Regions from separate parts of the Brevibacillus sp. AG162 genome, predicted to be linked through region 3. Evidence: riboswitches for the same ligand, from Rfam matches in the RefSeq annotation. Region 3 holds a riboswitch; each other region holds the start of a gene.
What was found. Region 3 has a riboswitch for cyclic di-AMP ahead of FB479_RS24560 (CAP domain-containing protein). Riboswitches for the same ligand answer to the same signal wherever they lie in the genome.

Region 1 (10,494 bases), on a different contig from region 3:
GATGCCCGCCACCCATTTCGCTACTTTGGCTTCGTTGTTTTTTACCCATTCCGCAGCAGCCACTTCCGGATCTTTTCCGTCAATCATTTGGACCATGACCGACTCCATGTCGGCTGGCTCCCACCAGAACTTATCCAGAAATTGATAGGCAGCAGGCAGATCCTCTTTCAGCCCTTTTCGCACGATGGTATGGATTTGTTCCGCTCCGCCAAAGCCGTTCTTCGGGTCCGCCAAATATTTCAAATCCATCTTTTTAAACATCCAATGGGGCGTCCAGCCCGTAATGATAATCGGTTCCTTCGCTTCATACGCCTTGATCAAAGCTGCTGTCATTGCTGCATCTGAGCCTTCGACAAGCTGCCATTTATCCAAGCCATATAGATTCATGACTTCCTCTGTCTTCACCATCGAGCCTGCTCCTGCATCGATTCCGATGATTTTGTAGTCGAGCTTTTCTCCCAACGCGTTGTCCGATGTCTCAGAAGAAATTGGACCGATCACCGTTGCTGTCGGTATTTGTGTGTTTGTGTTTGGACTAGAGCAGCCTGCGAGCCAAGCCGTCGCTCCCATCATCACTGCCAGTAAAGCTGGAACCTTTTTGTTCATCATGTGTTTCTCTCCTTTTTTCCTGCATGTTGAGTAAGCCGATCCAAGACGATAGCGATGATCACGATGGATAGCCCCGCCTCGAATCCTCTTCCTATATCCACTTGCGAAACGGCGCGATATACGTCTGCACCCAAGCCTTTCGCCCCGATCATAGCCGCTATGACCACCATCGACAGGGCGAGCATGATGCACTGATTGACGCCCGCCAAGATCGTCGATTTCGCATACGGCAGTTGCACTTTCACGAGCTTTTGCCACCCGGTTGCGCCAAAGGCGTCCGCCGCTTCCTCCATTTCCTCTGGGACCTGACGTATGCCTAAGTTCGTGAGTCGCACGATTGGCGGCAAAGCAAAAATAACGGAGGCAATGACTCCCGGCACCTCGCCCAAGCCGAAGAAAAAGATCGCGGGAATCAAGTAAACGAACGCTGGCATCGTCTGCATCAAATCAAGTACTGGCGTGACCAGATTGCGAAACGTATCGTGTCTCGCGCAATGAATGCCCACCGGAATCCCGATGGCGATCGAAATCATGGTGGCAGTGAGGACGAGTCCCAATGTCTCGATCGTTTCATCCCAGTACCCCAAGTTGTGAATGAGAGAAAGTCCGATAACCGTAAAGACCATGGATGCTTTTCCTGCAAAAACCCATGTGGCGCCCCCTAGCAGCAAGATGAGGATCAGCGAAGGTATCTCTGCCAAAACCGTGGAACAGTAAGTCACCATCGTGGAAATGACGATAGACACCGGATCAAACAATACCCCTTTGTACTGGCCCAGCACCTCCACGAACCCTTCCATCCATTCGCCAATCGGCAGCTTAGGCACGACGTCCATCACTCATCACCTCTGCTCTCTGGTGCTCTTGGACATTGACTTTGCCTACCAGCCCGCCCAACACCGCTCCTTTTACGATGACACCCAACAAACGCTGCTGCTCGCCCACTACCGCAATCGGGACGTGCAGGTCTGCCATCATCGGGAACAAACTGTGCAGACGTGCGTCAGGCGAAACGGTAGGGAGATCGGTATTCATGATCGTCTCCAGCGAATCTCCCGTACCGATCGCGAGTGATACGTCATACGCCGTAATCAAGCCGAGCAGTGTACGCTTTTTGTCCACGACGTACAAGCTGGACACGCCGTTATCCATCATGAGTTGCAGCGCTACTCGCGCCCCTTTGTCAGGCGTAATTGCTTCTGCCCGTTTCATCACATTTTCAGCAACGAGCACCCTGGACAGGTCGGCATCCTCGACGAACTTCCGTACGAACTCATCCGCTGGGTCTGCCATGATTTCTTCCGGGCGGCCGATCTGAATGATCTGTCCGTCCTTCATAAAGGCAATCCGATCGCCCAGCCGCAACGCCTCGTGCAAGTCATGTGTAATGAACAGGATCGTCTTTTTCATCGTCATCTGAAGCTCCAGCAGTTCATCCTGCATGTCTTTTCGAATGAGCGGGTCCAGTGCACTGAACGCTTCGTCCATCAAGAGAATATCTGGATTATTAGCCAACGCCCGCGCCAATCCGACCCGCTGGCGCATCCCTCCACTCAATTGATCCGGGTACGCGTTTTCCCACTCGGTTAATCCAACGAGCGCAAGCGCTTCCCGTGCTTTTTCTTGCCGGAGCCCGGGCGGTACTTGTTGAATCTCCAATCCAAACTCGACGTTTTCCCGTACCGTTCGCTGCGGAAACAGGGCGAAATTTTGGAAAACCATCCCGAGCTTCTTCCTCCGAACCTCGCGCAAGGCTGTCGCCTTCATGTCCACGATCTCTTCGCCATCGATCTCGATGCTTCCGCTCGTTGGGTCAATCAGTCGATTACACAGTCGAATTAACGTTGACTTGCCGCTGCCGGACAGGCCCATGATGACGAAGATTTCACCTTCCTCGACTTCAAAGCTGACCTGATTGACACCGATGGACTGGCCGGTTTGCTTGTAAATTTGTTCTTTCGTTCGTCCTTCTGCCAGCAGCTTCAAGGCTAACTCGGGCTGCTTGCCGAACACTTTTGTCAGTTGATGGACTTTCATTTTGGGCATGGTATCCCCCATCTTTCGTTTTTTTCGTGAATGAAAAAAGCCCGCGAAGTTTCCACACTCCAGCAAAACCAAGCAGGTACGCTTGATTTTTACTTGTGTTGAAAATCCGCAGGCTTACGTAATACCTGGCGTCCATTTTCAGGACTCCCTGTACTCTGTCTTCCTGATTTCGATTGTCAGCGGTTTATGTCTTACCGACTGCCTCCCAGCGATCCACACCATTCCCTTCGTCTGTATCGCGTAAGCTGCTCGTCGGTATTTCCATAAAAAATAGGCCGATACATGATTCTTCTCCAGAACAAAGGTCCTAAAGAAAAAGCCTGCATCGGCCTATCACACGCCCGCAAGGAATCTCCTTATTGCGTATTATATGCCTAGACTTTATCCATCCATGACCTTCCCTGCTTTGGCCGACGAGGTTAGCTGACGGGTAGGATGGCAGAGAAGACATTTTCTCATCCCTCCTGATCACTCAGGATTAACCCCAAAAGATTGGTTCCCCCGCTTCCGAGAATCTCGGAACTAGGCCGTATGTGTTGTTTCTTATTTGAATGGTGATTGTGATTTGAATTATACGCTCGCTTCCAGTTATTGTGAACGTTCGTTTAGCACAGTTTTAACTCGATTCTGTTTTTCTTTATGAGTCGGATTGGATTAGCTGTTCGTTGCTTATTCGATTGAAAGATTAGTGCGTTATACTCGCTGTTGTGGTGGGGAGGAAACAGGAGAAAACGCTCAGATTCTTGGAACCCCTGCACGGGAGCATGGGATGCCCGGCTCCGTGAAAAAAAGAGAAACCGCGTCCAAAGATCTTCGCTTATTTCTCCTGTTTCCTCTACGAGCTGTTGGGAGTCTACATGCTTTTTAAAGACCGCTTGAATGCTGTTTTCAAGATGAAGAAAAAAGCAGCGTGGGAAGAAGAACATTTCCAGTCCTAGCGCTTCTGGAGCCCAACCAAGCGGAGAAATGAATGGCGGGGGTTTTCAGCTTCAACCTCTGCGAATACATCTTCGAAACTCTACTTTTGAAGCGCTCCCGACATTCATTTCGGAGCGGACAGTCTAACCCCTTGCGGGGCGTAGGCCGAAGCGTAGACTGGAAATGGGCTTCTTCCCCTCCACTACAGCCACTTCCTACCACGAAAGCAAAAAGCTCCCGCCTCATTGAATCAGGCAGGAGCTTTGCTTTTCAAAGACACGATGATTATACGACGTCGTAGCCTTGGTCTTCGATTGCTTCTTTTACTGCATCGAGAGTCAAGTCGCTCTCGTTGTAGGAAACCTCAACCTTTTTTTCAGCCAGGTTCACTTTGCCTTCAGCACCCAGTTCTTTCAATGTGTTCTCGATGCGCGCTACGCATTTGTTGCAAGACATGCCTTCTACGTTCAATGTGATATTTGTCATGATCAATCTCTCCTTAAATGATAATTGTATAGGTAAGGCGGACAAAGCCGCTTGTTACTGTTGTTACAGCTTTACTCGTTGCAGTCTCAGTGCGTTGAGTACAACGGATACGGAGCTGAAGGCCATTGCGGCACCGGCAAGCCATGGAGCGAGGAAGCCGATTGCGGCAATCGGGATGCCCAAGGTGTTGTAGGCCAATGCCCAGAACAGGTTTTGCTTGATGTTGCGGATGGTGAGTTTGCTCATCTCGATGGCGTCTGCGACACTGGTCAGTTCGCCGCGCATCAGGGTAATATCGGCTGCTTCCATCGCCACATCTGTACCTGTACCGATTGCCATTCCGACGTCAGCGGTAGCGAGTGCAGGAGCATCGTTGATACCATCGCCGACCATCGCGACTTTTTTGCCTTGTTCTTGCAGTTTTTTCACTTCTGCGGCTTTGCCTTCGGGCAGGACTTCTGCGATGACGTGATCGATTCCTGCTTCACGGGCAATGGCCTCGGCAGTTTGACGGTTGTCACCGGTCATCATGATCACAGTCAATCCCATTGCTTTCATGCGCTGAACAGCTTGCTTGGAGGTTGGTTTGATCGTATCCGCTACGGCAATCAAGCCAGCGAGCTTGCCTTCGACGACTGCGAGCATCGCTGTTTTACCAGAGCGCTCCAGTTCCAGCATGGTATCAGATACTGCTTGGTACGAAATTTGATGTTTTTCCAGCAAGCGGCGGGTACCGACGAGTACTTCTTTGCCAGAGACGGTTGCCCGGATACCGAAACCAGGAATGGCTTCAAATGAACCAGTATCGGACAGGGTGATTCCTTTATCTGCAATTCCTCTAACGATGGCTTGAGCCAATGGGTGCTCGGAGTTTTTCTCAGCGGCACCGACCAAAGAGAGCAGCTCTTGCTCTTCGATATCAATGGCAATGACGTCTGTCAGTTCTGGCTCGCCTTTGGTTACAGTCCCTGTTTTATCGAGGACGATCGTATCCAGGTGGTGAGCCGTCTCCAGATGCTCCCCGCCTTTGAACAGGATGCCCAGCTCAGCTGCGCGTCCAGAACCCGCCATGATCGAGGTCGGTGTAGCCAAACCGAGGGCGCACGGGCAAGCGATTACGAGTACAGCAATTGCTTTTTCCAAAGCCTCACCGAAGTTGCCAGGTATAACGAAGAAGTACCAGATCAAGAAGGTAAGAATAGCAATCCCTACGACGATTGGGACAAAAATCCCAGAGATACTGTCAGCTACGCGTTGAATTGGTGCTTTTGTTCCTTGTGCTTCTTCCACTACTTTAATGATTTGCGCCAGAGCCGTTTCTTTTCCGACTTTGGTTGCTTGAACCTTCAAGAAGCCGTTTTTGTTCAAAGTGGCCCCGATGACGGTATCGCCTGCGGCTTTATCCACCGGAATGCTTTCACCAGTCAGCATGGACTCATCAACAGCGGACTGTCCTTCCATGACGATGCCATCGACAGGTACTTTATCGCCCGGCTTCACGTGAACGACGTCGCCCAGTCTCACTTCTTCTACAGGAATGGTCATTTCGACGCCATCCCGTACGACTACTGCTGTTTTTGCTTGCAAGCCCATCAGCTTGCGGATCGCTTCCGAAGAGCGTCCTTTCGCCTTCATCTCAAACAGTTTACCCAACACGATCAAGGTGATCAGTACCGCACTGGTCTCAAAGTACAGCTCTAGCATGTGGCCGCCATGAGCACCGATGGAGTCGATCGCTACCCACAGGCTGTAGAAATAAGCGGCCGAGGTACCGAGAGCAACCAGCACATCCATGTTGGCACTCTTGTTGCGAAGGGCTTTGAAAGCTCCCACGTAAAACTGTGCTCCGATGATGAATTGTACGGGTGTTGCTAATGCGAGCTGTACCCACGGATTCATCAAGATTTCAGGCAGCCAGATAAACGAGGTGAAGGAAAAGTGGCTCACCATCGACCAAAGCAGCGGGAGCGACAGAATCGCGGAAATCCAGAACTTGCGGGTCTGACGTTTAATTTCTTCCTGGCGACGATCTACTTTTTCTTCTTCTTTTCCTTCTTCCTTGCGAGTCGCCTGATACCCGAGCTTTTCTACCTTTTGAATAATGTCCGTCACACTTACCTGCGATGAATCGTACTCGACAGTGGCTGTTTCCATCGCCAAGTTCACGTTTGCCTTCAGAACCCCGGCTGTTTTGTTCAAGCCTTTCTCGATCCGTGTGGAGCAGGCCGCACATGTCATTCCCGAGATGTTTAGCTCCACCTTGTCAGTAATGACTCCATAGCCGAGCGATTCAATTTTGGAGCGGATGTCGTCGATGTTCGTTTTCGTTGGATCGAAGACGACTGTGGATTTTTCCAAAGCCAGATTGACGTTGGCGGTTTCCACTCCCTCCATTTTTCCCAAGCCCTTTTCGATGCGCAGTGCACAAGCTGCGCAAGTCATCCCTGAGATTGCGACTGTTGCCTCTGCTGTTTTGGTACTCATTCTAATCCCTCCAAATACCCTATAGGGGTATATTTTATCGTATCGTTTCCCTTACGTTGTTTCCTGATCACACCTTTACTATACAATACCCCCTCAGGGTATATCAAGTACTTTTTTCAATTTTTTTCTAAATGGGCTTTTAAGTGCTGAAAACACAGGGAGATCTTAACGGCAATGTCATCCCCCAGCTTTACACCGTTAAAAGAAGGATGTGACTAACAGCTAATTACTTACGTATTAGTTCAGAGTAAGATCATTCAGAAACAAATAGCTTTAAGGAGATTAAATGATGGAAACGAAATCACGGAAAGTCATTTTAGTTGGCACCATATGCTATACGATTTTAATTTTATTTTTTATGTTCTTTGCGTTTAACAGGCTCGACGGTGCAACTAGTGTAGATGGATACACCTTTATCCTTGTTCCAGAAGGAGTACCACTTAAATTTCCAGAACTAAATTATTCATGGATTGTTGATTTTGGAAACATTGCTGCTTTTATCCCTTTTGGAATACTGTTTCCCCTGTTGTATCGTGTACGATTTGGGAAGTTCATATCCTTGTTTGTCTTAGCGATTCTCGTTCTAGAAACTTTTCAGGCTTTAACCTATCTTGGTAGCTTTGATGTAAATGATGTGATATCCAATACATTAGGTGCAGCGATTGGCTATGTTGCCTATCGAGTTGGATTTTCTTCAAACATTTCTTATAAAAAGCTCATGGCTTCAGCTCTAACTATTGTTGTACTTATAATGGGAATCATGGTGGTCTCTGAAATCCTCAAAAAAAGAGAAGGCCCTATTCAGTCATTAACGGTTATGAAAGAAATGACAGGAACGACACCAATGACTGAGAACCTCCCAAGCTTCACCGTAGCAGGTGAGCGAATAGAGCCGAAAATGAACGTGTATAGCAGTGAAGGTGAATCCACCAAAACTTACAACTATATTCTGGGGAACAAAGAAAATGTCTGGCTTTCTTTCTATTTCGGCATTCCCGACAATGGAGACGCTAAGGGTGAAGCCAAAATCATCGTAGATGGACAAGAAATATCTCAGTTAAACGAACAATCCTATCAAGGGGCAGAAGCTTTAAAGGAGATGCCTTTTAACGAGGTAAACGAAATTACCATTATCGTTTCCGGAAACGCTAAGCTGTGGGATGTTGGAATCCGTGGAATGCAACATTGGTGGGAGTGAGTAAAATAAACGAAACGAGCCTTAGAAGCGATTCTAGAGGCTCGTTTTTCTTTGACTATTTTGTTGTTCAGAAAAGCAATTAGTCGATCTTCGCTCTCTCTTATTTACCTTGATTCGCTTCTTTCTGATAAGCCACCGCGATTTTTGCAGCTACTTCAGCATTGTGCTTCACTAGCGCGATGTTCGTTGCCAAGCTCTTACCTTCTGTCAGCTTTTTCACTTTATCGAGCATGAATGGCGTTACCTGTTTCCCTGCAATGTTGTTTTCTTTTGCTTCTGCGAGTGCTTTCTGGATCACAGCCTCGATTTCCTGGTGGTTGAGTGCATCTGATTCTGGTACTGGGTTCGCGATAATCATACCGCCTTTGAGGCCGAGATCCCATTTGGTGTTCATCATCTTACCGACTTCTTCTGGTGTATCGATGCGCATGTCTACGCCAAATCCGCTTTCGCGAGCGAAGAAGGATGGGAATTCATCCGTGCGGTAGCCTACAACTGGTACACCTTGTGTTTCCAAATATTCGAGTGTGCGGCCGATATCGAGGATCGATTTCGCGCCTGCGCATACTACAGCGACATCTGTTTGCGCCAGCTCAGTCAGGTCAGCAGATACGTCCCAAGTGATTTCGCCTTCACGGTGTACCCCGCCGATACCGCCAGTTGCAAACATGTGGATGCCAGCCATCTCAGCTGCGATCATGGTAGCGGCTACTGTAGTCGCACCGATTTTACCGCTAGCCAAAATGTAAGCAAAGTCGCGACGGCTTACTTTTGCTACATTTTTGTTCGTCGCAAACTCTTCCAGCTCGCTGTCAGTCAAGCCGATTTTGATTTTGCCGTCCATGATCCCGATCGTAGCTGGTACAGCACCGTTGTCGCGAATGATTTGCTCTACTTCTTTTGCCATTTCAATGTTTTGCGGGTATGGCATACCGTGCGAAATAATCGTCGTCTCCAGCGCAACTACCGGCAGGTTGTTCTCCAGTGCGTGGCGTACTTCCTCAGTAAAGGTCAAATATTGTTTCATCTCTTATCGCTCCTTTTCGAATTGTTCTACGGCCAGTTCCAATTGTTCTGCTTTTAATAGAGGAGATACGGACTGCTCTGTTTGCAATGTCAGAGCGGATGCTGCCAATCCAAGGCGGCACGCTCTCTGGAAAGACTCTCCGTTTACAATGCCATACAAGAGTCCCGACGCGAACGCATCTCCTGCACCTGTTACATCTACTACTTGCGTTGGATACGGAGACATATGCTCCTCGACGTCCTCGGATTGATAGTAAATGCCTTCTTCACCCAAGGTCACGATGACGTGCTTGACGCCTCGTTCCCTGATCTTGCGGCAAGCCTCGGCGCATTCTTCGATCGTCGTGATCTTTATGCCAGCCATCAGCTCGGCTTCTTCGCGATTCGGCAAAATCGCTTCTACTCCGTCCAATTGCTGTGGGAGCTTCTTTGCTTTAATGGAAGAGACCGGGTCAACGAAGAGCAGGATGTTTTCTTCCCGGCATCGTTCGATGATGTAGGCCAAGCAGTCCGCCGGAATGTTTGTATCGATGAAAACCACGTGGGCTGCTGCAATGTGCGACCATTTTTCCGCGAACATCTCCGGTGTAAGCGCATCGTAAATATCCATGTTCGCCAAGGAAACAACCATCTCGCCATCGATATCGAGAAGCGCCGTATACGTTCCCGTCCGCTGTGTAGGCAGTCGCCACACTTGGCTGATGTGCACCCCGTGTTTTTTCGTCTCCTGCAAGAGCCATTCGCCTTCCTTGTCCTCACCAATGCTGGTGATGAGGGACGTATTGCAGCCAAGACGACCGAGGTTCTCCGCGATATTCCGTGCCACCCCTCCACACGATTCCATAATCGTTACGGGATTGGATGAGTGTAGACGCACCTGTTGCTTGCCACGTGCTTTGCGGTCTAGGTTGGCCCCACCAATACAAGCAATCATTCCTTCATCACGAAGTACATAAGCCCGTCCTTTGATTTCCCCGCGTTTGGTCAACTGTGCGATGTAGCCAGCTACCGCTGAACGTGAGATGCCAATCAGATCAGCCAGCTCTTGTTGCGTGATAAAAGGATTTTGCCGGATATGATGAAGGATCTGCATGTCTTTTTCCACGGTCATCCTCCTTTCTTCTGTTTCGCTTTCACAGCTCGTTTACAAACAAAAGTTTATCACTAAGACAACTGTTTGTACAGGCGTTTTCATTTTATTTTTTATCTCAATTTGACAAATCTGAATATGATCATGTAGGATTATCTTAAATTCAAGATATCCAAGTTTCGATGTAAAGGAGGGTCCATATGTCTGACAAATCACTGCGAAATGATCCCCTCGATCTTTTTGTAGTTTTATCGAGGTCATACAACTGGGTTACCGCTCACTCCAATCGTCACATTCGCGAGCATGGACTTAATCCAACTGAATTCGGGGTACTAGAGGTATTATTTCATAAAGGTCCTCAACCATTGCAGCAAATTGGCGAAAAAATATTGATCTCCAGCGGAAACATCACATACGTTGTGGACAAACTCGAGAAGAAGCAACTGCTCATTCGCAAGCCCTGTTCGGAAGACCGCCGCGTCATTTTTGCGGAACTCACGGAAAAAGGGCATCAATTTTTGTCTGAAATCTTCCCCCCTCATCAACGTGCCATTGAGAAAGCGATGGAAGGTCTCACACTAGAAGAACAGCGTCAAGCAATCGAGCTGCTAAAAAAGCTGGGACGCACTGCTCAGGC
Region 2 (10,494 bases), on a different contig from region 3:
AAGCCGCTTCATCGCCGCAGTCGTCATGGCGATGGCGAACAGCTGCTGGCTGACTGCATCATGCAGTTCTCTCGCCAATCTCTGACGCTCCTCTGTTACCGCTGCATGCTTCAATTGTTCTGCGAGAGCCGCATTGTGGTTCGACAGCCGCTGCAAGGATGCCACTTGCTCTTCCCATTGTGAAGCCAAGCGATTGATCTGCCATCCTAATTCGCCGACTTCATCGACGCCCAATTCAGGAACCCGATACGACAGCATCCCGCGCCCAAGCTTCATGGCAGCTTCCCACAGTACACTGAGTCTCTTTTTCAACAAATTGCCGATGATATAGGAAATGATCAATGCCACTAAGACACCTGCAGGTAAAGAAACAACAAAAGCAGCAAGCTGAATCAAGCCCTCTGGATCGGCAGGCAGATTGATGCCTATATATTCTTCAAGCCACCACACGAGGTTGCGGTCGCTGATCAGTTCGTTGTACCACCGATGAATCCCGGGGTGATCTTTCCATAAAAAGTATAGCCAAAAGAAACAAATAAACGCGGCAGTAACTGCACTGACGGCCAGTAACATGCCATAGCGCACGTATTGCCACTGAATACTTGCCAATCGCTGTCGACGCATTCGCCAGTACCTCCTAGATGTACTTGACTTTTATATCGCCGACAAGCAGCGAGATATGCAAGTTTACTTTTTGCAATGCTTCATCATACTGATCAGAACGGATCTTAACACTGCGATTGATACCTCCCTGACGGTGGCTTAGCACCTCCAGGTCTCCAATACTCAACCCTGCCGTTACCGATACAGGAAGATCGACAGGCACATAAATCGTCACATCGCCTACCCAGCCCTCTACGACAAGAAGCGCCTCATCCCGCATCAACACTGCCCGGGAAAGATCAATCACAACGTCCCCGATTCCATGCCAGACATGCAAGTGATTCAGTTCAAAACGCCCCGAGGTCAGGTGATAATCTCCAATCAGAGAACTGCGGGAATCTTTTGGCAACGTGTCATCAGGTGAAGAAGTCATTCTTTCGTGATGAGGAATTTTGCCACCAACATGCTTCCAGTTGTGCCAGCTGTCTAGCCAAGGGCGTTCCTCTGTTGAAACCTTCACGTCACTCGGAACACTCGCCTCACTTGTCACAATCGTCTCCGCAGCAGATGGGGTCCCCCTATCGCCCAATGGTTGATTGACACGTTGATCTCGTTTGCTGTTCTTGCCCCGAATCAACTGAAACCCGAAATAAATAAACACGATTGGCACAGCAAACTGGAATAAATCATCAATCCCGACACCAAACCACATGTCCATCATGATGATGGTCCCCAGGGAGAATAGAATCCCTCCGCCAATCCGATTTTTCTGCCCCCACAAACGAAGGCCGAAATAAATAAGCACCATCGGCCACAGATCAAACAGACCGAACGAAATGATACCCAAACTATCTAACAAAAGGCCGATTCCTGTAAAAATAATCAGGATACCAGCCACCATTTTGTGCAAACGGGACAGTTTCACAAAAGTCTCCTCTCTCACGCCCCATGCTGATCGTTTTCACTTTGACCATTACGACATGTATAGATGAATGCAGGCGGAATGTTCAACAGGGTAAAGTCGATCTTAACCCAGGGAAAACGACCCTGCAACTCAGCTTGGAGTTGTAGCGAATATTGGAATGTAATAAATAGGCCCCCTGGCTTCAGTACAGATTGAACTTCGTCCAGAATTGCTGCCCGCTGCTCTTGTGGAAAATTGGCGAATGGCAGACCTGAGACAATGACATCTGCACCTTCAAGGTTCTGCTCCTCCAAGTAAGACCTAAGTTTAGTCGCTTCCTCCCTGATAGGAAGATCGGGAAAACGTGATTGAAGCATAGAGCGAAAATGGGAATCTCGTTCCACAAGCACGTACTGTGTGCCGGGACGCAAGCGCTGATAGATCGTTTGGGTAAATGCCCCTGTACCAGGTCCCAGCTCCAGGATCACATCGGTTGAAGCCCAATCGACGCTTTTCAACATTTGCTCACATAAAAAACGAGAGCTGGGGATTATACTACCGACGCGTCCAGGCTCAGCGATAAACCGTCGCAAAAAGACCAAGAAGTCCTGCAAGAATCGTACCTCCTAGGGGAAAAGCAGCCTGATGTACACAGGCTGCCGAATTGACACAATCTATTCTACACCTAGTCCCCCAGTTCCTGTCGAATTAGGATTGTACTGGTTTGGCTACTGGTGTTTTTGCTTCTTTAATGGATGCTTTGATGCTGGCAAGTTCTGCATCGAGATCATCCTTTTCCAGATCAGACAAAGCGTTCTCCCAAGCGCGGTTCGTTTGGCGCCATTGCCCACTCATTTGCGCTTCTGCTTCCATGCGCATGACTTTTTCTTCCATGCGGGCGAAGCCACGGCCTGCGGACTGATTGCCGATACCGACAACTGCTTGATTGACTTGCTTTTGTGTACGAGCTACTTGTGCACGTGCCATCAGTGTGAACCTTTTCGCACGCATTTTATAGAACTCTTCCTTCAGCTCAGCCAGCTTCTCGCGCATTTGCGTAGCTGCCTCGGATGCCGACAGGTAGAGAGCTTCGTATTCCGCTGCACGTCCCTCGTACTGCTTCTTGTCAGCGAGTGCTCGACGAGCCAACTCGTCTTCTCCCTCAGTCAAGGCGAGCTTGACTTGTCGATCGCGTTTTTCGATCAGAGCATTGGCTTCGTCCAATTGCTGACGGAATTTCTTTTCCAGTGCAACCTGACGGGCAACCGCTACTTCAACTTGTCCGATTTCTACTTCCATGTCACGCATATATTGATTCAGCATCACTACCGGATCTTCCATTGAATCCAATGCATCATTCACCGAAGCTACTGTCAGGTCACGCAAACGTTTAAAGATACTCATTATTTTTTCCTCCTCATCATATCACATCATATTGTTCATCCAAAAGACTCTTGCGACACAGTGTTATTACGGTTACCAAAACGGTCATGACCGTTTGGTTACGTTTCTCTCCCAAGCGTCTAGCGTATCTTCCTTTAATACTTTTTGGGCCCATTCACGCTCCCAAGCAGGTGGCGCTTGTTTAGGTTCTTGGCTGGGACGCAGTAAGCGATATCCCAGATAAATCACCCCAATAGCCAGAAGCGCGTGAAACAGTAGGTCAAGCTTGCCAATCAACATCAGGAACCCGAATAGGAAGACTAGGATTCCCCAAAAGCGTGAACCGGTTTGTCCCATAATCTTTTTGGCACCGTATATCATAATCACGCCGGGAATGATGAACCCGAGCAAGTCTCCGATATCGATACCCACCAGATCTAGAAGAACCAACCCACCGACTAGCAGCAGAACCAGCCCGAGTAGAACTTTGCCAGACCGTTCGCTCATTACTCGCTTACCTCCATTCGTTTTGCATGTGGTGCTTGTGGAACGTTATGCCCTTATTGTAGCCCTCGGTATAGGCTTCCCATAACGGGCGTGCGGTTGGTTTTTCCCTCCGTCCTTGGACGGAGACAATTTCCTGCCCTAATCGGACGAGCTGTCCCGTAAGGCAGAACAAGCCTGCGTCGAAAGGCGGCTTGCACTGTCGAACGAAAACGTTACAGCATTTGACGGCATTTATGTGACGAATATGTGAACGAGCAGATGAAAAAGAAGGAAAAAAAGGATTGGCGTAGAATCTTCGTAAGAGTGCGTGTAAAAAAACATCGAAAAATAGCCGAATTCCGCTTGGCGGAAACGGGGGAACCATGTTTTTGGGGTGAATGGTTGCTACTCCTAGCAGCCTAGGGCGTCCTTTCGACCGAACCCTTCAGCTAACCTCGTAGGCTCACGAAGGGAGCAGTTTCTTTTGCGCAAGGTGGTTTTATCTTTATTTATGGCTGGATTGCTTGCTATGGGGGCAGGCGCTGCACAAGCTGCTGAGGAGAATACTCTGAGTGAAGTAGTCAGCAACTTGTACGGTACCCCTTACAAATCTTCCGGCTCGTCCAAAAAGGGCTTTGACTGCTCCGGTTTCACGCGCTACGTATTTGATGCGTTAGGTGTAGACCTGCCTCACAATTCTGCTTCTCAGTACGAATTAGGTACAGAGGTAGCCAGAAAAGATTTGCAGCCAGGCGATCTCGTGTTCTTCAATACGAACGGTCGCAGCATTTCTCACGTGGGTATCTACATTGGAGACGGCACATTCGTGCACTCGGAATCTGGTCGTGGAGTCGTCAACACCAAGTTGAACGATCCATACTACTGGAGCAAGCGTTATGTAGGCGCCAAGCGTCTCAGCGTTCCTGTTCTAGCGAAAGCAGAAACTCCGAAAAAGGAAAAAGCGGTGCAAGCTGCATCGTTGCCGGAAAAACCAGCTCAAAAATAGTCGTTCGGCAAAATAATAAAAGCCAGGGACACATCGTCTCTGGCTTTTTCTGACGAAATTTAGTACCTGGTCTAAAGAGGTGCCCTCACATATTAGAACAACTTAATAACTTACGGGGTTTCTTCCCCTGATCAGGTCAAAGCATGTTATGATAGACAAGACCCATTCTTTGAATGGCATTCCTTATTAATAGAAGTAACTGGGGGTTGTTCCGGTGAAAGATCACATTTTAATTGTCGATGACAATCTGGAGATTATTGAACTGCTAGAAGACATTTTGGAGAACGAGGGCTTCACCGTTTCTTCCGCAGAAAGCGGAGAAGATGCACTCTCGCTGCTCAGCCAAGGAGAGCGGCCCAACCTGATCCTTTTGGATATTATGATGCCCAACATGAGTGGCTACGAGCTCTGCTCTCAAATTCGCCGTGAGTGGGATTTGCCTATACTGTTTCTCAGTGCAAAAGGAAAAGCGGTAGATAAGGTAGTCGGCTTCGAAATCGGCGCAGACGACTACATCACGAAGCCTTTTGATACAGAAGAGCTGCTCGCTCGCATTCGTGCTCACCTGCGCCGCTATGAGCGCATTCGCAAGCATACCGAAGAGCAGCCTGAGAAAGAAACAGCTTCCTCTCCGATTACGGTTTTAAAATTCAAGGACCTGGAAATTCATAAAGAAACGTATTCCGTTTATGTATGCAATCAAAAAATAGAGCTCTCTACAAAAGAATTTCAACTGCTCACCTTCCTCGCAGAAAACGCGGGCATCGTCTTTACAAGAGAGCAAATCTATGACCGTGTCTGGGGATATGGTTATGGCTCGCTCAATACAGTGACCGTCCATATCAAAAACCTCCGTGAAAAGCTGGAAACAGAGCGTCAGTTCATTAAAACTCAATGGGGGACAGGCTACGTATTTATCGGGGAGAAGCTTTAAATGAGCTTGCGCAATAAAATTTTTCTCTCCTTCATTGCCTTGATCACACTCAACATCTTGTTGTTCAAATTTGTTTTTCAAGACATTATTGTCGGTCAACTCAAAAATGATCGTCATAATCAGTACCAGGCTGAGAAGGAAGCCGCAGAGAAGGTCATGCTCAATCAACTGCTTCTCGTCAGTAATTTCAAGGACCCAATCGAACGCTTGGAGCTTGAAAAGCAGTTGCCAGACGACGTGATGTATCGCATGCTCGTGAAGGATGCCAATGGAAACACCATCTACAGCAAAACATCACGCGCCTATAATTTGAAAATGCCTTCTCCCTCCTCATCAAACCGTGGCGATTCTTCCAAGCAAAGTGACCTCAAAGTCGTAGCTGAGTACCATTTTCAGCAGGAGCCACCGCGTACAGGGGAGATCGTTGTTTATTTCTATACAGATGATTACGACATGATGGCGACAACAGGGGTTTCCATGATGCTTTGGTTTATTTACGGAAGCATTAGTCTGGTGGGATTGGTTCTACTCGCTTTGTTCGTTCGCTGGATACTACGACCCGTGAACGAATTATCGCGCGTCACCCAAGAAATCCAGGAAGGGAAGCGGCTGGTTACATTTACGTATCGCTCGCATGATGAATTTGGGGAACTCTTTCGATATTTCGGGGAAATGGTGGATGAGCTTCGCTTAGCGGAAGAAAGACAGGCCGAAATGATTGCTTCGATCGCCCACGACTTCCGCACACCTCTCACCACGATCAAAGGGTATGCGTCATATATCGGCTCTGGTCGAGTGACGGATATGACCAAAATACAGAAACAGATGAGCAAAATCGAGCTAAAAACGACGGACTTGGAAAAGCTGCTGGATGAGTTGCAGGACTTCACCACTCAAAGCTCCGAAGTCCGACTCAACATTAACCGCATTCATGTCAAAGGCTTCTTGAGAGGAATCATCGAGGACTATTTGCCAAGAATCAAAGAGGCAGGCCTTACCTTTCAATGGAAGCTGCGCATCTCCAATGAACTACACATCGAAGCGGATGAGACCAAGCTGCGCCGCGTCATGGAAAATTTGTTGAACAACGCCATTCACTACAACAAACCGGATGGCTCCATTTACCTTACATGTGATCAACGAGAAGGACATGTCCTTTTTACTGTGATCGACAAGGGAGAAGGAATCGCCTCTGAAGACTTGCCGAAGATTTTCACCAAGTTTTATCGGGCGGAAAAATCACGAAATCGCAACAGTGGAGGTACAGGCTTAGGCTTAACGATTTGCAAGAGCATCGTCCGGCTTCACGGCGGTGATCTGATGGTAAACAGTGAACTGGGAATGGGAAGCAGTTTCTCCTTCACCATCCCCTTCTTCCACGGGTAGCTTTCACAAGCTACCCTTACTTTATATAGATTTATTCTCAGTTAATTATTTCTTTATATTTTACTAGTAAAATAATTTTTGTAAGCATGTTGCTTTCAGTGATAAATAACCCCCAGTTCGGTATCTGACACAATCGGCGAAACCGTAGTGATAAGATGCCTCTTTTTTTGCCTCCTCTTTCCATTTTTTTCTATCTCTTTTCCAAACGCATCGGCAGTCCGTTCTTGGGACGCAAGGTGACCAACGGCTCGGGCTCCACTGCCTGATTCGGTTCAGCCAGTCGTAGTCGATATCGCTGTGCGATCGTCGCCAATAGCAAAGCTGCCTCCATCAAAGCAAAGTTGTTCCCGATACAAACACGCGGCCCACCGCCAAACGGAAAATAAGCATAAGCTGGGTTTCTTTTTAAGAGATCGCTGTCAAAACGCTCTGGAATGAATTGTTCAGGCTGCTCATAATAGCGTGGATTGCGGTGCATGACATATTGGCTCATCATCAATGTTTCGCCAGGCTTGTACGTGTGACCGCCGATCTCAACCTCTTCGACGACTTCCCGGTTAATCGTCCAGGCCGCAGGATAGAGCCTCAGCGTTTCCTGTACAATGAGATTTGTATACTTCAGCTGGGGAAGATCCTCGACTGTCGGCAGCTTTTCACACAGCACCGTAGACAGCTCGTCATGCAGCTTTTTCTCCACCTCGGGATGAGTAGCCAGCAGATAGAAAATCCAAGACATGGTATTCGCAGTCGTCTCATGGCCAGCTACAAAAATGGTCATAACCTCGTCGCGCACCTGCTCGTCTGTCATTCCTTCCCCATCATCTTCATCACGCGCTGCCAAAAGCATCCCCAGCAAATCCTTGTGCTCTTCTCCTTCGCTATTACGCCGAGCTTCGATTAAAGAGTAGATCGTTTTGTCCAGCAGCTCACTCGACTCCAGGAACTCCCGATTGCTTTTGGTAGGTACGGACAAAGGAATGTCGATAAAGGATGAGCCTTTGTTTGCCACGTATTTCAAACCGACATCGATGGCATGTCCAATTTGATCGGCACCTTCCTTGACGGTTTTGCCAAACATAGTTTCCGTAATGATCGCAAGGGTTACTTTCATCATGTCCGAGTGAATATCGCGCAGCTCCCCGGTTTTCCAATCCGACATGAGATCGACTGCTTGCCGGACCATCACCTCTCCGTAGCTGGCGATACGCTCTCGATGAAAAGCTGGCTGCATAAGCCGCCGTTGTCGCAGATGCTTTTTTCCCTCACTGGTGAGAATTCCATCTCCTACGACAGGTCGCGCAGACTGTAGTCCTTTCCCTTTTCGAAAATGCGCCTGCTTGCTCACCAAAACCTCTTTGATGTGATCTGGATTCGTTAACAGGTAAACATGGCGGGAAGGACCGAAGCGAAAATGGACGACTTCTCCATGCTCTTCAACAGCGTCGCGGATGAACTGAAGCGGCGATCGGCGAAATGCCATCAAGTTCCCTGAGATCGGAAGGCCTTTTGGGCCAGTGATCGTGATATTCATGCGTCTCCTCCTTTTTACATGCAAAATCCTACCGATAGTATCCGGCACGATAAGGAGATTATGCGAAAAAAAGCCACCCGAACTTCGGATGGCTTACGAAATCATTTTGACTATCGTGTAACAGGTTGATCTGTGCGCAACAGACGAGAAGCAATCAGTCGCTCGCGTACCTTAATGCCAATCAGAGAAGCCAGAACTGCTTTGACAACCCCTACAACGAGGAAAGGCGTTACACCAAAAGCGACAGCTTTATCCCATGGAATGTCCATGACGTATTTGAGCTGTACCGTACCGAAAGCGAGTGTAACAAACATGCCGATGATATTGGCGATAATAGCGTTTTTTAGGTTGAATCTTGTTTTCTCCAAGTAAAGTCCGGTCACATAAGCGGTGGCAATAAACCCAAATATGTACCCGCCGGATTTTCCAACCAATATTTGCAATCCGCCTTTTGCCTCGCTGAATACAGGCAATCCGACTGCACCGAGCAAAACGTAAATAACCAAAGCCAGTGTCCCGTATCGTCTTCCCAAAATGGTCGCCGTCAGCCCTACCGCTAACGTCTGCGCGGTAATCGGAATCAACGGCAAGGGAATCGTCACCTGCGACAATACCGCAGTCATTGCAGCAAAAATGGCAGAGAGCAATAGCCATCTCAAGCGTTCGTTTCTCATGCGTACTAGCCTCCGTTTTGTTAACTAAAAATGTTATAAGGTTAACAAAATAATAATACGCATCTGCGCTTTTGTAAATCCCCGTTCTGTCTGCTTACCTTTTCGCTTGTTGATCCATATGTAGCTGCAGCTTTTGAAGTGACTGAACCGTATGATCGATTAATTCGTTCAGGTCATCGATGTTGCCTTCATCAATTTTCCGATGAAAGTCCAGCGTCACCTGATTGGTTATTTGCTTCGGCGGCCAATCGATTCGATGCTCCGCAAGCGTTGCCGATACTTTCTGTGAAATATACGGGCGCTGCCCCCAGATATCATTGAGAATCGATGTGATTTCTCTCGCTTCTGCGGGCACATCTCTGTAATTTTCCATCTGCAAGGTAAAATGGATGCAAATCGTACATCCGATATGATCTGTCAATGGCTGTTCTAGCTGCTCGGCTGCAATGTCAGCTAACTGGGTACGAAGTTGCATCTCAGCACGGACAGCTATGTTATGCTCCTGTTGATCAGCCAGCTTGAACTCGATCTGAAACTGTCGATGGAATGTAGCCATATCCATGACATCCGAACGGCTCGTGATCGTGATTGCCCCTTCGAAGTCCCGGTCGTATACCGCACCTTCCAACACAACCCTGATATTGTCAAATACAAGCGGATGAAACATCTCGCGCCCTCCTTTTTCTAGGCATTCGGGCCCTTTCTATTTTCAGTATATAGCATGCCTGCTTTCTACTTGTTTTGCAAGCGGACCGACTTCCCCATGGCGGCGCCTCCAGGAGAGTGGTACCATGAGAGTGATCCAACCTTTGAGGTGACAGCCATGTTTTTAATCGGAATTCTAATCGTCGTTGCAATCCTTGGTGAAATTATTCATCGTTTGAATCCATGGAAAAAGCCAGAACCTGCCTATGAGGATCTCGTCGCCCAAATAAAACAGTCAGACTGGTACCAGGAGTTGTCTCGTGATCAGGCGTGTCGTTACGTTCTGGACAACGATCCGCATGTCCAAGCCTATTATGCGAGTACGTATGAAGCCAAACGTCTCCTTACACAGGAAGGCTTTCAATTGGGGCTGATTGATTACGTCAAGCAGGAAGCCGCAAAGCACGCCGATAAACCGCGCTGACATGCGAAAAAGCCGTTGTTATGGAACAGCGGCTTTTTCTTTGAATCAAAAAACAGGTATACCTGCCATGGCTCATGCCCTGTGGTACACCTGTTTTATCCAGTATTCATGTTCGACTTAGCGTTTTTGATGATAGTACTTGTAAGCGTCAAAGGATGCTTGCTCTTGGCAAGGTGCGCATTCTGTTGCATACGATTCAGCTTGTTCGTGGATCATCTGACCGCAAGCAGCACAGCATTTTGCTTCGAGATTGCGAAAGAAAGTAGTGATCGGCGTCATGATTAAAACCCCCCGTGTGTTATTATCTGTATTGTATTACAACAGCATCTGTTTTATAAAAGTTTGTTATAATACATTACGCCGATTTATCTTTCTCTCTCGCTCATTCTCTCTTCAATGCTCCTTTTTTCGCTGTATTCATACATTTTTGCAAATTCCGCATCTGTTGTAACACAAGG
Region 3 (10,494 bases):
AATGGGGATGCTTCTGGTGCTAGCTTCCATTTTTATCGGGACACAGCAGCCTCGTCGTATACGTTCGTCAGTTGAAAGCTAATAGAAATAGCATGATGGAAAGATCTCGGAAACCCTCGCATGTATACTTCTTGGGTATCCGAGTCTTTTTTTTGAAAGAAAACGAAAAGCGCCCTGACACGAGGTCAAGACGCTTTCGCAATAGAGCTAGTTACATTTATTTGGTCAATGCATTTTCCAAATCTTTTACACCGCTGTAGACTAATTCGAACAAGTCCGCAATGTTCTCTTCTTCAATGCAAGAGAAAGCAATGCGCAAATCGGTTTGACCGAGAGCGATTGTACCGACGCCGTACTGTTCCAGCAAATGCTGGCGCAATGTTTCTGCTTCAACAGTCTTTAGCTTGAGGCACATGAAGTAGCCAGAGTTGAATGGATAGTAGGTCCACACGTCATCGTATTTACCGCTGTCGAGCACTTCCTTGGTGCGGTTGGCGCGGCCTTTCATGATATCGAATTTCTCCTGCTTCTGTGCTTTGTACTCCGGAGCAGTGATTGCTTGCAGGACAAACGTTTGGGAAGGATGGGATCCGCTGGAAAGAGTCGCGCGGATGATTCCCATTGTCTTCTGCTCCAAAGCGCTGAGCAAGTCGCTGGATGGAGATGCATACGTAATGAAGCCAACACGGAAGCCCCATACGTAATCCTCTTTGGTAGCCCCATCTACTTTTACAGGCAGAATACGCGGGTGAACGTCACACAGGCTAGCGAAGAGAGATTCGTGCATGGAATCCTCAAAGAACAGGCCGAAGTACGCGTCATCTGTCACCGCAACAATGTTGATTCCCGCTTCAGCGCCTTCTTTGAGTGCAGCGACGATTTGTTTTCCTTCCTCTGGACCTGGTGTATAGCCAGTTGGGTTATTCGGGAAGTTGAGTACGACGATGGCTTTCCCTTTGTCTTTTTGCGCGAGAATCGCATCACGCAAAGCAGCAGCATTAAACTCCATCTCGTCGTTATACAATGGGTAGTAGACCATTTCCGCACCACGGCGGATCGAAAAAGTGAGCTCGTAGTTTTCCCAGTTTTTGTCCGGGATGATGACACTGTCGCCGCTGTCAGCGAACAAGTCAGACACGATGCTCAGTCCATGCGTCAATGCGTTTGTAACGATTGGGTTACTAAACGTATGATTAGCCAGTGCAGGCTGTTCCTCGATCATTTTTTTACGCCATGCTGCACGCAGCTCAGGCTTTCCTGCTGGGGGAGCATATTCGTAAATGTCTTTTGGCTGGTAAGCAGACAGGTTATCCTGGATGACCTTAAGATGCATCGGTTGACCGTTTTCCAGTGCAATCCCGATGGTTGCGTTGTACTTTTTCGCTTTTGCTTTCGCTTCTGCCGACTGGCTGAGAATCCCCTCTTTTGGGAAATAAATCAGCTTGGCGATATTGGAAAGCATTTCATACACGTGCGGGTTTTCCCGTTGGATGGTTTCGTTCAGCGTTGATGCCAATGAATGCATGGTAGCCTCCCTCTTCATTTACAAACATCTTTCTTTACCAATAAAGATAGCGTATCTACATGCATTTGTCACCCTTGCCCAGCGGGATATTTCAGATTTTACGAGGTTTCTTTTGACAGCGAGGACCTGATTTGCTACCTTGAAATCGAAAACTGAGTGAATGCGGGAGGGAGAAGAAAATGGCTGAACGCATGATCGTTCGCCTGGGGGACCCTGTCTTGCGTGAAACTTCAAAAAGAGTACCAACCATTACTCCACAGGTTGAAAAGATTTTGGATGATATGGCCCAAACGATTTACGCGGCGAAAGGTCGAGCAGGTTTGTCTGCGATCCAGATTGGCATCTCGAAGCGCTTAGTTGTGATGGATTGCGGTAGCGGCTTGATTGAACTGATCAATCCGGTGTTGATTGAAAAATCAGGTGAGCAGGTAGGGGAAGAAGCTTGTCTTTCGATACCGGGTGTTTTTGGAATCGTTCGTCGGGCGAATTATGTCAAAGTTCAGACGTTGAACCGCCAAGGAGAAACCAAAACAATCGAAGCCGAAGAATTCCTTGCTCGGTGTATTCAGCACGAGATGGACCATTTGGAAGGAATATTGTTTATTGATCATACGGAAGAGCTCTACTATGTAAAAACAGGAAAGAAACTGAATCGCAAGGATCTGCACCGTATACAGGTTGCAAGTAGAAAAAAATGGTGGAAATAAACGGAGCATAAACAGCAAGGAGATTAACTCATGAAGCGTTGGAGTATTATGGTAACAGGCTTTGGAACAGTAGGACAGCAGGTAGCCAGACTGCTGGAGCAGAGACGGGAGCGGTACCGCGAGCTATATCAAGCGGATGTCAGACTCGTGGGAATCGTTCGTTCGGCTTCCGGCCTCTATGATGAGAACGGAATCGATTCAGGAATATGGGAAGACTATGCTCATACCAAACAAGCATGGGACCCATCATGGAACGCGCTGGAATTTATCAAGTCAGATCAAGCGGAAGTGCTCATCGAGGCTGGTCCATCTGAAAAAGAGGGAGGACCCGGCCTGACTTATATTCGTTATGCGTTGGAGAATGCCATGCATGCGATCGCGATTTCAAAAGGCGCGCTTGTTGTCGATTATGCTGGCTTAGCCGCTTTAGCCAAAAAACATGGCGTCGCGTTGAAAGTGAGTGGAGCAACAGCAGCAGCTCTGCCGACGATCGATCTTTTGCAGTATAATCTGGCAGGCTGTGAAGTAAAACGAGTCGAAGGCATTTTTACAGGAACGACTAACTTCGTGCTCACAAAAATGATGGAAGAGGGGCTCAGCTGTGCGGAAGCTGTCGAGTTGGCTCAGAAGATGGGGATTGCCGAGCCAGAGCCTTCTTACGATATCGATGGTTGGGATACAGCTTCGAAGCTTACGATCTTGGCAAACGCCGCTTTTGGCGCGCAAGTAAAACTGCTCGATGTCGCACGCGCAAGTATTCGCGAAATAACCTCGTTACAAATCGAGACGTGGAAAAAGCATTCGAAGATTCCCAAGCTGATCGGAACCATCCAAAAGGAAGCGAATGGCGCGGTTTCTGTCGCAGTTGAGCTTTGTGCAGTGGATCTTACCCACCCTTTTGCATCTGTATCAGGTACGACAAAAGCCATACGGGTAGTAACAGATGTCATGGGGGATTTATTGGTCGTTGGAGGAAAATCAGATCCTGTCGCGGCAGCAGCGGCTGCCTTGAAAGACCTTGAACATATCATTAGCAGATAGGTTCATTTGCATGTGCTTCCAGTGTTCCTTAGGAATGAGTCGTTTACAACAGCGAGCATAATAGAGATGCACCACCAAAAACGGCGAGGGGGCCATACGGATGAATCAATCGTCTGATGTCAATGCCGAGCTGCAGCAAGTATCTGCTTACCCAACCAAGCAAGAAATGAATCAAAAGGACGTTGCTTTGTTACATGAGCAGGAGGACAACTGCTGTACCCCCAAAAAGCAGGCGACAGAAGCGCAGCGGAAGTAACGTCTACACGAAAAAAGCCGGGTCTCGATTACGAGACACCGGCTTTTCGTTTATCTTGCAGTGTGTTCTATCCGATAAATTCTTGTACCCAGTAGCCATTTGTGAAGCCTACACCAATTTTTGTGAACGCAGGGTTCATAATATTTTGGCGGTGGCCTTCACTGTTCATCCATTGTGTCATCACTTCTTGAGGACTGCGTTGACCCATGGCGATATTCTCACCTGCAGTCGAGTACTGGATGCCAAATTGCTTCATCATATCAAATGGCGAACCGTACGTTGGGCTGTTGTGGTCAAAATAGTTGTTTGCAGACATATCTTGTGCTTTTGCCAACGCTACTTTGGACAGTGCTGCGTCCATTTGAACAGGCTTGAGACCTGCTTTTGCACGTTCTTGGTTTACCAAATCCGCGACTTGTTTCGCAAAATCACCAGCTTTTGCTTGATCCGCTTGATTTACTGGAGCAGCAGGCTGAGTGACGTTATTGCTAGGTTGCGCTGGTGCAGCATGAACTGGTGCTGGTTGAACCGGAGTTGGTTGTACCGGCTTTGCAGGTTGCATCGGCGTCATTGGCTGTTGTACTGGCATTGGTTGTCCAGGGGCAAAGCCTTGTTTTTGTTGATAGAAGTTCCAAAATGGTTGGGAATTTGGAGCTTTTTGGAATTGTGGCATATAATATTGGAACTGTCCGCCAGGAACAGGACAAGTAGAAGCAGCCGAAGCAGAAGTAGCGAAGCCTGTTAGAGCCAAGCCCAGACCAAGAGTCATCGCGATTGTAACAGAACCAAAACGTTTCATTAAACAAATCTCTCCTTTTTTTTGCCTACGAGGTTAGTTGTCGGATTCGGATTGAGGAAACAACCCTACGCCAGTTCGGCGATTCACCCCAATGTGGAATAGCTCATCCACAAAAAAGTCCCCCGCACTTCCTTTTCAGTAGGAAGTCTCGGCTTATTTCGTTTGGCATGAACAACGATATCAGACAATCCCAATCGAAATAAAGGAGTAATATATGGCAAATAGCTGGAAGCGTTGATGCATTAGGCTCATTTCGCTTCGTTTGATTGTTCCTTCCATGCGGTTATGCCGCCTACCAATGCATTTGCTTGAAAACCATGCTCACGTAGCAGAGCGGCAGCCTTTTGAGCTTTGTTACCTGTTGTACATACGGTAACGATCTGTACATTTTTCGCAAGTTTTTCGGTTTCTTCATCGAACGGCTTGTCCTGTTCTTTCATAAGAAGATAGGGAACGTTACGAGTCGGTGCATTTTCATGAACGAGGCTGCCGGTTATAAATTTTTCGGCGTCGCGTACGTCCAATAAAAGTACGGGCACTTTCTGTTTGAGCATTTCTGATAATTGAATGGTTGTTAACGTATGATTTTGCAATGAAATCCCTCCCAATGTTATTGTAACAGAGAACAGCTTCGCCCAGAATAAGGGAGAACTGTTGCTTTTATTGGACAACCATGGTAGAATGAGGTTGCTACTTGAAAAATTGATACCTAACATTCATCGAGGTGTATGCTGATGGATAACATTTTTGAATCCCCGATTCACACTGGCGCGGTCATCGGAGCCGCAAGGATGGAAGAGAGGAAGGGCTTTCATTGTTTTAGGTTTTCAAAAGGTTTTGTTTTTAATCTTGCAGTTCCGTCCTATGACATTCGCATAGTTGCTGAGTAGGTAAATTTCACATATCATGAAGGCGTATCATAGCACATGATCTGGTATTTCTTCATGATATGTGAGCTTTATTTGCTTCGGTAAATATGACTAGCATATTCAAATTGAATTTTTGGAGGTTTTTTTAAATGCAAACGAACGGAACAGTAAAATGGTTTAACGCAGAAAAAGGTTTCGGTTTCATTCAAGTAGAAGGCGGAGACGATGTATTCGTACACTTCAGCGCAATCCAAGGTGACGGTTTCAAAACTTTGGACGAAGGTCAAAAAGTTCAATTCAACATCGTTCAAGGCAACCGTGGCCCACAAGCTGAGAACGTAGTAAAACTGTAAGTCTCCTTTTAAAAGAAACTGTCCTTTCGAGGGCAGTTTCTTTTTGTCTTAGGACGTGGAAGCAAATAGGCGTTGGGTTCGTCCCCAGCGCCTTTTCCTGCTTGGGAATGGATTAAAAAAGGAACTATGGCTTCCCACCATAATTCCTTATTCTCTTCCTACAAAATATTTAAATACAAGTGTCGATTTCGATCGTTTGGAATTGACTGTCAAGAACGGTAAGACCAACAACTTGACCGCCGCCGATAGAAGTACGGCCATAAGTGGTGAGAAGGACATTTCCGTTGTTTTCTGCAACGGTAAGGCGAACTTCATAGTGGTTGGATGCGGTGACCAGCGCATTGAAAGCAGTGCGAGTATTCGCTGGGATAAATTGCGTGATGTCAAGCAAGGTGCTAACTGGATTGGTTTGCGTAACTGCAGTACCCCAGCTCAATACTTGCACACGTACTTCTACATCTTCTGTGTTCAGATTGACCAGGTCAAGGTGAGCGGTGAGAGCAACAGAGAGGTTGTTTTGCAAAATACCAGTCGTTCTCACAGTATTTCGTTTTGGGCGTCTGTTGCTTCTTCTTTCATTACCGCCTTGATCGTCGTCGTATTCGATTTCAGACATCCATGTTCACTCCATTCTTGTGTAATCTAGTGGGACAATAATACGATATTGTTTCTTGTCTTGATTTGTAACGGCGAACGTAAGGGGACGAGTACCTATTTTTGATAGAGGATGGTGGGGGTTTTGGGAGAAACGCCTGTATGTAAACAACTAGACTATGCGGCTCGCTTTGATTGGGGATATGAAGGGGTGGAACAGGTCGGGGCAGCTTCGGATATGATCGTCATTATCGATGTGCTCTCCTTCAGTACATGTGTCGATATCGTAACGGGACGCGGTGGTATCGTCTATCCTTATCAAGTAAAGGATGAGTCAGCTGTAGCATTCGCCAAACAAAAAGCAGCGCTGCTTGCTGGGAAACGTGGAGAACCAATCTCCCTTTCACCTGCTTGTCTGAAAACGATACCGCTGAGAAGTAGGTTGGTGTTACCCTCGCCAAATGGATCGACCTGCACCGTGTTGGCAAAGAAAACAGGGGCGAAGGTAATCGCTGCATGCATGCGAAATGCGCCATCTGTCGCCAGGTACATACAGCAGCAGAAAGGAACCGTAACGGTCATTGCTTGCGGTGAACGGTGGGGGAATGGAGCATTGCGACCCGCTATTGAGGATATGATAGCGGCAGGTGCATTGCTTCACGAATTGGAGGGATATCGATTGTCACCAGAGGCCGAAATAGCGGTGGCTGCCTTTCGATCGGCACAAGGTCATATTCCCGCTTACTTGCAGAAATGTGCTTCCGGCCAAGAACTGATCAGCATGGGGTACCCGGAAGATGTCGCACTTGCAGCACAATGGAATCGGAGCTGCACGGTTCCAGTCCTGAACAATGATTTTGCTTACGAAGCGATTTAATCTTTTCGCATAAAGAATCCCTCATTCGGTAACCATGGTTATGAACCATACATGAGAAAAACTGGACAGGGAGGATTCATATGGATGACAATAGCAAGTCCATCGACCAATCAGAAGAAAATATCCTGACGAATCGTCAAGGCCATCCGATCACAGACAACCAGAACTTGCGGACAGTTGGAAATCGCGGACCAACCGTTCTGGAGAATTACGACTTTCTTGAAAAAATCACACATTTTGATCGGGAGAAAACACCTGAGCGTGTCGTGCATAGCCGTGGTGCAGGAGCACATGGCTATTTTGAAGCGTATGGAACCGTAGGGAATGAGCCGATTTCTACGTACACGAGGGCAAAGCTGTTTTCGGAGCGAGGGAAAAAAACGCCTGTGTTTGTGCGGTTTTCTACGGTTATTCATGGGACACATTCGCCCGAGACATTGCGCGATCCACGTGGATTTGCCGTGAAGTTTTATACAGAGGACGGGAACTGGGATCTGGTTGGCAACAACCTTAAAGTTTTTTTCATTCGGGATGCGATGAAGTTTCCTGATCTTGTCCATGCGTTCAAGCCTGATCCAGTGACAAACATTCAAGATGTGGAACGGATCTTTGACTTCATCTCGAACACGCCAGAGGCCATGCATATGATTACGTTTTTGTTCTCCCCGTGGGGAATACCAGCGAACTATCGGCAAATGCAAGGCTCTGGCGTAAACACGTACAAGTGGGTAAACCACGAAGGAAAAGCGGTCCTGGTCAAATACCATTGGCAGCCGTTAGCGCAAGGGATTAAGAATTTGACACAAAAACAGGCGGAAGAGATCCAAGGGAAAAACTTCAATCATGCCACGCAGGACTTGTATGAAGCGATTGAGCGAGGAGAATATCCGGAGTGGGAAATGTGCGTCCAGATCATGAGTGATGATGATCATCCTGAGCTCGATTTTGATCCGCTTGATCCAACGAAAATATGGCCCGAAGATCAGTTCCCGTTTCTTCCTGTAGGCAAAATGGTTTTGAACAAAAACCCGGATAACTATTTTGCTGAGGTCGAGCAAGCAGCTTTTGGGACAGGTGTTTTAGTGGATGGACTTGATTTTTCTGATGACAAGCTACTACAAGGAAGGACCTTTTCCTACTCCGATACGCAACGTTATCGGGTTGGCGCGAACTATTTGCAGCTTCCGATCAACGCTCCCAAAAAGCATGTAGCTACCAACCAGGAAGGTGGTCAAATGCTGTATCGAGTCGATCGGACGCAGCGGCATATTAACTATGAGCCATCAACGATTGGCGGATTGCAGGAAGCCAAGCAAGCAGCTCCTGATCATCAGCCAGAAGTGGAAGGGAAGGTCGTTCGTCAAAAGATTGATCGCACCAACGATTTCAAACAGGCGGGAGAACGTTATCGAATCATGGAAGACTGGGAAAGAGAAGACCTCATTGCCAATCTGACGGATGCACTCCTCTCCTGTGATCCTCGTATTCAAGAGAAAATGCTTGGCTACTTCTCGCAATGTGACGAAGAGTACGGCGAGCGTTTGAAAGCAGGAATCGCACAGGGCAATGGCGGAAACAGCAAGGAGATGGGCGGACCGATGGGCGCAACGAATCCCGGAGCGGCTGTCAAGGAAGCCGAACAGAAGTCTCGTCCGTCCAAGCCTTACTGATGACCCCGGTGAACAATCAAGATTGAATGAACAGCGGAGCTTTGCCGAATCCATGGTAAAGCTCTTTTTTGTATCCGGTTGCATTTTTACCTAACAATCAGTAGGCTAAAACGTATGGGATCGATTTGCCAAAGGAGACGTCATTCATGTCAAAAGATAATAAAACACATCAACATATTGTAGATGCAGCCTTTCAATTATTCGCGGAGCATGGGATTGAAAAGACGAGCTTGACGATGATTGCTACAGAAGTAGGGATTACAAAGCCGGCGATCTACTACCACTTTGCATCAAAGGACGCACTTCTCGATTATTTGTTTGATCAACTGTTTGGAAACTATACATTCTCCCATTTTTTCACGGTTACGGATTTTACAGCTGACAATTTCGCGGAACTCCTTATCGAAACTGGCTTGAAGTTATTGCCGAGCGAGGAAGAGGATTATGCCTTTTTACGCGTCTTCAATCAATTTCTGCTGTCTGTCAGTCAAAAAGAGAAGTACCGTGACAAGTTGCGGCTGATGCAAGAAGATTTTTTGCAGGGCTTTACCTCCTTATTGGAGCGAGGGATAGAGTTAGGTGTCGTCCCACCTGATCGTGTCGTAGCAAAAGCTCATATTCTAGCGCTTGTCGTTGATAATATTAGTAACTACTTGCTGATGGGGATTGAGCTAGACCAGAGGGATATCTGGACTGAAACAGTGAGAAGCGTGCTAAAGTAATCGGAAAAAATAGTGACGCATTTCGAGTTGCCAGCGTCTTACAATTGTTTACATGAGACGATGGCGAGGAGAATCATGATGGTACGAAGAGAGAAATGGGTAGCATTATTGAGCTATACCGCGGTACTCTCCCTATTGACGACGGGTGGGGTCGCTGCTGCATCCCCTGCGAAGGCAGTTTCCCAAAAAGTAGAAGCATCGGTTGGCGCGACGGGCAATACCGAGGTGAAGCTGCAGGCTTGCAGTCAAGCTGATGCAAAAGCGGATGCTTCGGACACAACGATGAAGTCCTGGAAACCATTGGGGAATAAGCCGGTACTGGAAGGGATTACTTCGATTGCAACAGGCGTCATTTTTGATGAAGCAGGCTATGGGTGGAGGCCAGGCATTTCTTATGCCTTCACCGAGGATGGGCAAGTGTGGAAATGGGGCTTTCAATCTGACAAGAAGTATGAACCGTACAAACTAGCCGGGATCAAAGATGCCAAGCAAGTCATGACGGATTATGTCCTCACGAGCGCCGGTGAAGTATGGCAGATCGACGAGAAGAAAGCACCTGAAAAACTGGCCGGTCTGGATAAAATCAAGAACATTCAGCAGATCGACCTTCATGAAGGCGTACTCTTTTTACTAAAAGAAGATGGTACTGTATGGAAATGGAACGATGGAGCGAAAGCAGCAGAAAAGGTGACGAAGCTCTCGAATATCCGTGACATGTATAGCTCAGCCTTTTCCTTGTTTCTAGTAGATGACCAAGGGAAGCTTCTTTATCTCGATGGCAAATCCGGAGAACTGAACACAGATAATCTGCAGGAAATGGATATCCCAGGGAAAGTCAAACAGGTAGCCGTCGATTACACGGATCGCGCCTTGATCCAAACAGAAAAGGGCGAAGTGTACAGCTACAATACAAAAGAAAATGAAAAAGCAGTGCGTGCTGCTCATGCAGATGGTGCCACGCGGATGGCAGTTGGCGGAGAAGGATTGTACTTGGTCGTAAAAGCGGACGGAACTGTCTGGGGCTGGGGACATAATACCCATGGAATGCTCGGTGCGAATCTGGAAAATGAGCTGAAGGAGC

Region 1: linked by a shared signal. The riboswitch ahead of FB479_RS26670 (quaternary amine ABC transporter ATP-binding protein) and the one ahead of FB479_RS24560 (CAP domain-containing protein) in region 3 are both predicted to bind cyclic di-AMP.
Region 2: linked by a shared signal. The riboswitch ahead of FB479_RS23125 (C40 family peptidase) and the one ahead of FB479_RS24560 (CAP domain-containing protein) in region 3 are both predicted to bind cyclic di-AMP.

The regions. Positions count from the first base shown of each region.
Region 1 is NZ_VFNO01000012.1:156,068-166,561, forward strand. It holds gene FB479_RS26660 (glycine betaine ABC transporter substrate-binding protein) at 1-609, opposite strand, end outside; gene FB479_RS26665 (ABC transporter permease) at 606-1,445, opposite strand; gene FB479_RS26670 (quaternary amine ABC transporter ATP-binding protein) at 1,429-2,655, opposite strand; cyclic di-AMP (ydaO/yuaA leader) riboswitch at 3,048-3,194, opposite strand; gene FB479_RS26680 (copper ion binding protein) at 3,859-4,059, opposite strand; gene FB479_RS26685 (heavy metal translocating P-type ATPase) at 4,123-6,543, opposite strand; gene FB479_RS26690 (VanZ family protein) at 6,830-7,741, shown strand; gene FB479_RS26695 (pseudouridine-5'-phosphate glycosidase) at 7,842-8,768, opposite strand; gene FB479_RS26700 (carbohydrate kinase) at 8,772-9,872, opposite strand; gene FB479_RS26705 (MarR family winged helix-turn-helix transcriptional regulator) at 10,058-10,494, shown strand, end outside.
Region 2 is NZ_VFNO01000009.1:57,296-67,789, forward strand. It holds gene FB479_RS23100 (HAMP domain-containing sensor histidine kinase) at 1-624, opposite strand, end outside; gene liaF (cell wall-active antibiotics response protein LiaF) at 638-1,528, opposite strand; gene FB479_RS23110 (class I SAM-dependent methyltransferase) at 1,543-2,121, opposite strand; gene FB479_RS23115 (PspA/IM30 family protein) at 2,216-2,911, opposite strand; gene FB479_RS23120 (LiaF transmembrane domain-containing protein) at 2,996-3,397, opposite strand; cyclic di-AMP (ydaO/yuaA leader) riboswitch at 3,717-3,856, shown strand; gene FB479_RS23125 (C40 family peptidase) at 3,861-4,382, shown strand; gene FB479_RS23130 (response regulator transcription factor) at 4,597-5,316, shown strand; gene FB479_RS23135 (sensor histidine kinase) at 5,317-6,702, shown strand; gene FB479_RS23140 (cytochrome P450) at 6,893-8,233, opposite strand; gene FB479_RS23145 (biotin transporter BioY) at 8,344-8,907, opposite strand; gene FB479_RS23150 (hypothetical protein) at 9,002-9,574, opposite strand; gene FB479_RS23155 (hypothetical protein) at 9,731-10,036, shown strand; gene yhfH (protein YhfH) at 10,154-10,315, opposite strand.
Region 3 is NZ_VFNO01000010.1:117,579-128,072, reverse strand. It holds gene FB479_RS24580 (DMT family transporter) at 1-82, shown strand, start outside; gene FB479_RS24575 (aminotransferase class I/II-fold pyridoxal phosphate-dependent enzyme) at 218-1,525, opposite strand; gene def (peptide deformylase) at 1,705-2,232, shown strand; gene FB479_RS24565 (homoserine dehydrogenase) at 2,263-3,273, shown strand; gene FB479_RS30640 (hypothetical protein) at 3,374-3,529, shown strand; gene FB479_RS24560 (CAP domain-containing protein) at 3,597-4,328, opposite strand; cyclic di-AMP (ydaO/yuaA leader) riboswitch at 4,336-4,492, opposite strand; gene FB479_RS24555 (rhodanese-like domain-containing protein) at 4,577-4,921, opposite strand; gene FB479_RS24550 (cold-shock protein) at 5,347-5,550, shown strand; gene FB479_RS24545 (hypothetical protein) at 5,720-6,166, opposite strand; gene FB479_RS24540 (2-phosphosulfolactate phosphatase) at 6,281-7,021, shown strand; gene FB479_RS24535 (catalase) at 7,102-8,691, shown strand; gene FB479_RS24530 (TetR/AcrR family transcriptional regulator) at 8,838-9,413, shown strand; gene FB479_RS24525 (RCC1 domain-containing protein) at 9,492-10,494, shown strand, end outside.